DNA from 2 places in the Streptomyces sp. NPDC006711 genome. Region 1 is predicted to be linked to the other one. Evidence: riboswitches for the same ligand, from Rfam matches in the RefSeq annotation. Region 1 holds a riboswitch; the other holds the start of a gene.

Region 1 (3,865 bases):
GGCGGCGCCCCATGGGTTCGCCAACTGCTACACCCATCACCCCGGCGACCTTGTGATCGAATGGTGTTGCGGAGAATCCGTGGAAGCGCTCTGCGCGCACCTCCTGGCCCACGGCTTCGCCGACGACGTACCCCGAGCCGACGCGATCAGACTGTTCTCCCAGCACTCCGCCCAGTTCGGCCGTGCCACGGTCATCCTCAATCGTCACGCGTCATGTCTGTACGGTCGGCACGCGCAGGAAATCACCCGTTCCATCAGGGAGGGGTACGCGTCATGACCCTGTCCGGGGTGGCGCTCGTGCTCCCGGCCTGCATGGCGCTGGCAATAGTCGCGCGTTACCTGCGCGATCTCGCCGTGCTCCGCCAGTTGGAACGCCTTCTGCGGGGGTGCGATGAGACACAGAGAGTGGAAGTCTGCCGGATCTTGGCCTCGTCGCTGCGCAGCGGTGTGCAGTCTGAGAACACCGCGCCGCCCGATCAAGCATGTCACCGGTAGGAGGCCACCCGCTCCGATCCTGCTTGCACGCAGTCAGCCCCCGCAGCACGCCACCGTCCTGTCGAGCGGCGGGGCCAGGAGCGACGCGGTTGCCTTGGTTCGTGCGGAAGATGAGGAGCCGCCGGGCTGGGGGCGCTGCTCCTGCTCCCCGCGTGCCGCAGCGCGTCGCCGGGGTGAAGGCCGCCCGCGTGCACTACGAGGCGTCGCGGGCGATGAGCACGGAGCGCCGCGCGCTGAACTTGCTGCGGTGGTTCGGGCTCGACAAGGGCACCGCCGGCCAGCTGCGCTCCCGCACGATGGCGCACTCCATGCTCGACCGGTTCCGGACGATCGGCGGGCCGGTGGACGCGGCCGCCGACAAGGCCGTGCACCTCCTACTCGGTACTTGGCACGCTCGCGGGCGGGCTCGCGGCCGGCGTGGTGTGGGTCGCGCCGGCCTGGCTGCTCGGGCCGGATGTCGGTAGCTGACGCCTCCGGCACCGGACGTCGTACGGGCCGAGGCCCTGACGTACCGCTGTCCCGGCAGCGAGGGGCCCGCCCTGAAGAAGGACATTTTTGAGTGTGCAAGGGCGGAGTGCTCGTAGGCGCCGGAGTGGGCGGCCGCACGGCGTACCGACGCGTCGTCCCACCAGCGTGCTCGACGCCAGGGCCGAGCACCTTATCTTCCCCGGACTGCGGAACGTCGTCCGGAACCGCGTGGTGGTCCTGGTGGCCCGCCGCCTGGCGAACGTCGCGGTCGCCGACGGCATCGTCATCCTTGGCCGGGGCCGGATCATTCAGGAGAGCACCTTCGTCGAACACACCGCCGCCGACGGCCTGTTCAGGGCGTTGTGGCTCCCGCAGAACGACTGCGGGGTGCCGGGCCCGCGAACGCCCGGTAAGGGGTGAGGGACGGGGGCCGGGGCCGGGCCGGCTAGCTCACGCCCCCGTCCCCGCCCACTTCTGCTCCACCTTCCCCAGCCGCCAGTACGCCAGCGCCGCCGCCCAGACCACCACGAACAGGCCGACGATGACGAAGCCCACGTTGTCCAGGTCCAGGGCCGCGATCCAGCCGCTGACCGGGTCGGTGAGGTCGAACTTCTCGTGGATGACGCCGACCAGTTCGATGGTGCCGATGAAGAACGCGACGGCGATCGAGAGGCCGGTGATGGTGAGGTTGTAGTAGACCTTGCGCACGGGGTTGGAGAACGCCCACTGGTAGGCGAAGTTCATGAACGTGCCGTCCAGCGTGTCGAACAGGCTCATCCCCGCGGCGAACAGCAGCGGCAGGCACAGGATGGCGTACCAGGGCAGTCCGGCGGCGGCGCCCGTGCCGGCCATGACCATCAGGGTGACCTCGGTCGCGGTGTCGAAGCCGAGGCCGAAGAGGAAGCCGAGCGGGAACATCTGGCCCGGCCGCGAGATGGACTTGGTGAAGCGGCCCAGGACGCGGTTCATGAACCCCCGCGAGTCCAGGTGCGCTTCGAGCTCCTTCTCGTCGTACGCGCCCGACCGCATCGCGCGGAACACCTTCAGGATGCCGAACAGGGCGACGAGGTTGAGCGCGGCGATGAGGTAGAGGAAGGATCCGGAGGCTGTGGTTCCGAGGACGCCGAGCACCTGGTGGGTGTCGGACTTCTCGTTCATGATGGTGCCCGCGAGCTGTGCGCCGCCGGCCACCAGGGCCGCCATGATGACGACGACGCTGGAGTGGCCGAGCGCGAACCAGAAGCCCACGGACACCGGCCGCTTGCCGTCGGCCATCAGCTTGCGGGTGGTGTTGTCGATGGCCGCGATGTGGTCGGCGTCGAAGGCGTGCCGCATGCCGAGCGTGTACGCGGTGATGCCGAGGCCGATGCCGTACGTCTTGGCGCCGACCGCGTAGTGCGCGGGGGCCACCAGGAGGAAGAGGATGCCGAACGCGGCCACGTGCAGGGCGGCTATCACCGCGAGCAACAGGCCGGTGCGGACGGTGTCCTCGCGGCGCCAGTGGAAGGCCGGTGAGGCGGCGCCCGCCTCGGCGGACGTGGGGGTGGACAGGGTCATGCGGTCACGCTCCAGCACCTCGTGGATCACTTCGTGAGATGCCGCGGCCGGTCTCCTGGCTGACGGGTGGGTGCGACCGCCCCGGCCTTCCCAGCCAGGTGGATCCTGGCCAGTGGCCCGCGAGGGGACGGCTGCTCCCCCGTGGAACCGATGGGGGAACCCGATCACAGTGGCGAGGGCCGCTCCGGTTTCCCACCGGTCTTCCCGAACACCACGGCCAGGTCACCCTAGACGCTGGAGAGTTGCCCGCACAGCTGCACAGCTGTGCAGGTATCGAAGATCACACGGCGCGTCCGCCGCAGCCGGGCCTCGTGAGGACCGGGCCCCCGGGCGGACCGGGGCTCGAACGCGCACGGCCCGGCTCGGACGCGCACGGCCCGGGGCTCGGACGCGCACCGCGCTCCTGCGAGGATGCCGGTATGCATCTCGTCCCCGCCGACCGCGCCGGCCACCGCACCATCGACGGCCACCGCGTGTGTGACGCCATCGCCGCGATCGGCGACCCCGCGCGCGTACGCTCCTGGGCCGACCGCTTCTCGCTGCTCGCCGACCCCAACCGGCTCGCCCTGCTGCTCGCGCTGCGCCGGGCCGGACCGCTGGCCGTCTCCGACCTGGCCGTCGCGACCGGCATGCGCGACCCGGCCGTCTCGCAGGCGCTGCGTCTGCTGCGGGCCGCCGGCGCGGTCGCCGGCGAGAAGGACGGGCGGGTGGTGCGCTACCGGGTGGTGGACGAGGCGACCGCGCGCCTGTTGGACCAGTACGCGATGACGCCCTCGGGGACCGGCCCCGGCCACGCCTCGACGGCATGACCGGGACCGGATGCGGCGACGGACCGGCCGCCGCCGGTGATCAGCGGCCGTCGTAGATCAGCGCGCGCACCATCCGGCACGTCGTCTCCGACGGCGGGTGGACGCCGATGAGGGCGGCGACGGTCCGTATCGTGCGGTCGGGCGCCTGCTCGGGCCGGTAGACGCCCGTGTCGAGCAGCGCGACGGCCAGGCGCATGGCCTTCAGGCGGCGGTTGTGCGACTCGTACCACGCGCGCGGACGCCCGGCGGGCAGCGGCACTTTGCGAAGGGGCGCGAGGGACAGCTGTTTCGGAGCGCGCGAGGTGAGTACGGCAGCGGTCATGGGCATCCTCCTGGGCAGTCGGGAACCCTCACTTACTGCCTCGATTTTACTGGGCACCACTGACAATCGGCCCTGGCCAGCGGCGCTTTGGGGACGTACTGCGGGTACTCTCGCGGGCATGGAGATCTGGATCAACCCGGCCTGTTCGAAGTGCCGCGGCGCGGTGAGCCTGCTCGACGCGGAGGGCGCCGACTACGCGGTGCGCCGCTACCTC
Region 2 (3,865 bases), on a different contig from region 1:
GCGGCGTGCAGGGTGATGTCGTGCAGCAGGGCGCGGCCCTGGGGGGTGGTGTACGAGAGCGATTGGGCGCGCAGCGTGGTCATGCGGGGCCGCCTTCCGCGCGGGCGCCGTGTCCGCGCAGCATCCACAGGAAGAAGGGGCCGCCGGTGAGCGCGGTGAGGACGCCGACGGGGATGTCCTGGGGCGCGGCGACCGTGCGGGCCGCCAGGTCGGCCAGGACGAGGAAGGCGGCGCCGCCCAGGGCCGCGACGGGCAGCAGGGCGCGGTGGGCGGCGCCGACGGCCATGCGGGCGGCGTGCGGCACCATCAGGCCGACGAAGCCGATCGACCCGGTGTACGCGACGAGGACGCCGGTGAGCAGCGATGCCAGCACGAAGGCGGCCGCGCGGAAGCGCCCGGTGTCGAGGCCGAGCACGGTGGCGCCCTCCTCGCCGACGAGCAGCAGGTCCAGCGGGCGGGCCAGGGCGATCAGGAGCAGGGTGCCCGCGGCGAGGGCGAGCGCGGGCAGAGCGAGCATGTCCCAGCGGGCGCCGCCGAGTCCGCCGAGTGTCCAGTGCAGGACTTCCGTGACGTGTTCGGCGCTGGCCGATGTGACCAGGATCAGGCTGGTGAGCGCGGACAGGACGTAGGAGACGGCGACCCCGGCCAGCACCAGGCGCCCGCCCGCCAGGGAGCCGGCGCGCCGGGCGAGCGCGTAGACGAGGACGAGGGCGGTGAGGGCTCCGGCGAAGGCGGCGGCGGGCAGGGCGACGGTGGTGGCCACCCCGGCGCCGGCCCCGAGGACGATCACGGCGACGGCCCCCGCGGAGGCTCCGCTGGAGACGCCCAGCAGGAAGGGATCGGCGAGCGGATTGCGCACGAGGGCCTGGAGGGTGGTGCCGATGACGGCGAGACCGGCGCCGGTGACCGCGCCGAGCACGACCCGGGGGGCTCTGACGTCCAGCACGATGGTGCGGTAGGGGCCGGGTTCGGCGGCGCCGGTGACGATGGCCCACACCTCGCCCGCCGGTATCCGTACCGAGCCGAGCGCGAGCCCGGCGGTGGCGCCGGCCAGGAGCACGAGGGTCAGGCCGCCGAGCAGCGCGAGGTAGCGCCGGCGGGGGGTCACCGGCGGGCTCCTTCTCGACCGGCGGGACGGGGCTGCGGGCCCGCGTGGTGGCGCCCCCTCATGCTCCCGCCCCGAGCTGCGCGGCCAGCTTGGCCACCGCGTCCGGGGCCCGTACGCCCGTCACCATGTCGGACAGCGCGAGGACCGCGAAGCTGTTGTTCTTGACGGCGGGCACCGAGGCGAGCGCCGGGTCGTCGCGCAGGCGCTTCTTCTTGGCCTCCACGCTCGTGCCGCCGTAGTCCAGGATGAGGATGGTCTTCGGGGCGCGGGCCACCACGTCCTCCCAGCTCGCGTCGCCGAAGGAGGCCGTCTTCAGGTCGTCGGCGAAGATGTTGCGTCCGCCCGCCCGCGTCACGATGTCGTTGCCGATGCCCTTGCCGCCGGCCGTGAACGCCGTCTTGTCGCCGCTGTCGTAGACGAACACCGGCACCGGCTCCCGGCCCGAAAGCGCCGTCCGGGTACGCTCGTTGGCCTCCTGGGCCGAGCGTATCCACGTCTGGGCCCGCTCGGGCACCCCGAAGGTGCGGCCGACCTCGGTGACCTCCTCGTACACGTCGTCCATCGTGGTCGCGTCGGCGCGGGGGCAGTTCTCCACGTTGAGGCGGGACTTGATGCCGCTCTTGGCGAGGGCTTCGCGGCTTCGGCCCTCGCCCGCGGCGAAGGCCGAGGCGTAACCGCCGTAGACGTAGTCGGGGCCGGCGGCCAGGAGCTTTTCGTAGGAGGGGTACTCGGCGGCCAGGACCGGGACCGAGCGGTAGGCCGCCTCGTACTTCGGCAGTACCTTGTCGTCCAAGTAGGCCGTCCCGGCAAGGGACTTGGCGAGGCCGAGCTCCAGCATCACCTCGGTGGCGTGCTGGTTCATCGTGACGGCCCGCTTGGGAGGCGCGGTGAACGTGGTGCGCACGCCGCAGTTGGTGACGGTGTACGGGAAGCCGGGGGCCGTAGCGCCCGTGGCCTCGGGCTGCGGCCGCGTCGTGCACGCGGCGAGCGGGAACAGCAGGGCGGCGGCGAGTGCCGCGCGGCGCCAGAGCATGGCTGCGCTCCTCCAAGGGGATTTCCACGTCCCCTGTCGATGGGAGAAGGCGGCAGGTCAGTTCCTGGCTTCCGGCTCCGAGGGGGGTCCCCCGGGGCCGGTCACAGTGGCGGGACCGTGCCGGATTCGCACCGGCTTCCTGGGTCCTGCCGCCCGATGATCAAAATTTCGTACGGACAGTATGCGCGAATTTCGATATGCGCGAATTTCGATCGGTACGCGCCATCCGTCACGGCGCCCGGGGGTGACTCAGTAGGCCTGGCTCAGTGGGCCTGGCTCAGTAGGCCTCGACGACCTTGACGTCTTCCTCCGTGATCACACCGTCCACGATGCGGTACGAGCGGAACTGGAACTCGCCCGCGCCGTCGGTGTCCGCAGTGGACACCAGGACGTAGTGCGCGCCGGGCTCGTTGGCGTAGGACACGTCGGTGCGCGAGGGGTAGGCCTCGGTCGCGGTGTGGGAGTGGTAGACGATCACCGGCTCCTCGTCGCGGTCGTCCATCTCGCGGTAGAGCTTGAGGAGGTCCTGCGAGTCGAACTCGTAGAACGTGGGCGAGCGGGCCGCGTTCAGCATGGGGATGAAGCGCTCGGGGCGGCCGGTGCCGGCCGGGCCCGCGACCACACCGCACGCCTCGTCGGGGTGGTCGGCGCGGGCGTGCGCGACGAGCTGGTCGTACAGGGCCTGGGTGAGGGTCAGCATGTCGGCAAGGATAAGCAAAGGGGCCGCCGCGTATCGAGTGGCGATACGCGGCGGCCCACATGGTGAGAACGTGCCGGTCAGCGGGGTCAGACGCGCTTGGCGAACGCCTTGTTCTCGGGGTTCTTGGCCTTGAGGACCAGGTAGGAGACGCCCAGGATCAGGGCCCACAGCGGCGCGCAGTACAGCGAGACGCGGGAGTCCTTGTCGATGCCCATCATGACGATGACCATGCCGATGAAGAGCAGCGCGAACCAGCTGGTCCACGGGGCTCCGGGGGCGCGGAAGGTGGACTGCGGCAGTTCGCCGCGGTCGGACTTGGCGCGGTAGCGGATCTGGCAGACCAGGATCATGATCCAGGCCCACATGCCGGAGATCGTGGCGAAGGAGACGACGTAGTCGAAGGCCTTGCCGGGCGCGACGTAGTTGATCCAGACACCGACCAGCATGAGCCCGGCGGAGACCGAGGTGCCCACCAGCGGGGTGCCGCTCCTGGTGAGCTTGGTGAAGACCTTGGGGCCCTGGCCGTTGAGCGCGAGGTCGCGCAGCATGCGGCCGGTGGAGTACATGCCGGAGTTGCAGGAGGAGAGCGCGGCGGTCAGCACGACGAAGTTGACGATGCCCGCGCCGACGCCGAGGCCCATCTTCTGGAACGCGGCGACGAAGGGACTCACGCCGGGCTGGAACTCGTGCCACGGGACGACCGAGAGGATCATGATCAGGGCGCCGATGTAGAAGACGGCGATGCGCCACGGCACGGTGTTGATGGCCTTGGGCAGCGTCTTCTCGGGGTCCTTGGACTCGCCCGCGGTCACGCCGACCAGCTCGACGGCGAGGAAGGCGAACATCACGATCTGGAGCGTCATCAGCGTGCCGCCGATGCCCTTGGGGAAGAACCCGTGGTCGTTCCAGAGGTTGGCGACGGTGGCGGTGTCCGCGGCGTCGGAGAAGCCGACGGTGAGGATGCCGGCGCAGATCAGGATCATGCCGACGATGGCGGTCACCTTGACCATCGAGAACCAGAACT

What was found. A riboswitch is a leader RNA that binds a small molecule or an ion and turns the genes downstream of it on or off. The one in region 1 is predicted to bind cobalamin.
Region 2: it holds a riboswitch for cobalamin, as region 1 does, so the genes downstream of both, ACFYM2_RS20000 (ABC transporter substrate-binding protein) here and ACFYM2_RS26960 (HoxN/HupN/NixA family nickel/cobalt transporter) in region 1, are expected to answer to the same signal.

What each region holds. Positions count from the first base shown of each region.
Region 1 is NZ_JBIAGO010000016.1:107,099-110,963, forward strand. It holds gene ACFYM2_RS26945 (hypothetical protein) at 1-277, shown strand, start outside; gene ACFYM2_RS26950 (hypothetical protein) at 648-959, shown strand; gene ACFYM2_RS26955 (hypothetical protein) at 1,129-1,383, shown strand; gene ACFYM2_RS26960 (HoxN/HupN/NixA family nickel/cobalt transporter) at 1,414-2,520, opposite strand; cobalamin riboswitch at 2,548-2,765, opposite strand; gene ACFYM2_RS26965 (ArsR/SmtB family transcription factor) at 2,940-3,329, shown strand; gene ACFYM2_RS26970 (hypothetical protein) at 3,370-3,651, opposite strand; gene ACFYM2_RS26975 (arsenate reductase family protein) at 3,770-3,865, shown strand, end outside.
Region 2 is NZ_JBIAGO010000009.1:157,827-161,691, forward strand. It holds gene ACFYM2_RS19990 (ABC transporter ATP-binding protein) at 1-83, opposite strand, end outside; gene ACFYM2_RS19995 (FecCD family ABC transporter permease) at 80-1,108, opposite strand; gene ACFYM2_RS20000 (ABC transporter substrate-binding protein) at 1,167-2,141, opposite strand; cobalamin riboswitch at 2,179-2,326, opposite strand; gene ACFYM2_RS20005 (M67 family metallopeptidase) at 2,419-2,841, opposite strand; gene ACFYM2_RS20010 (amino acid permease) at 2,928-3,865, opposite strand, start outside.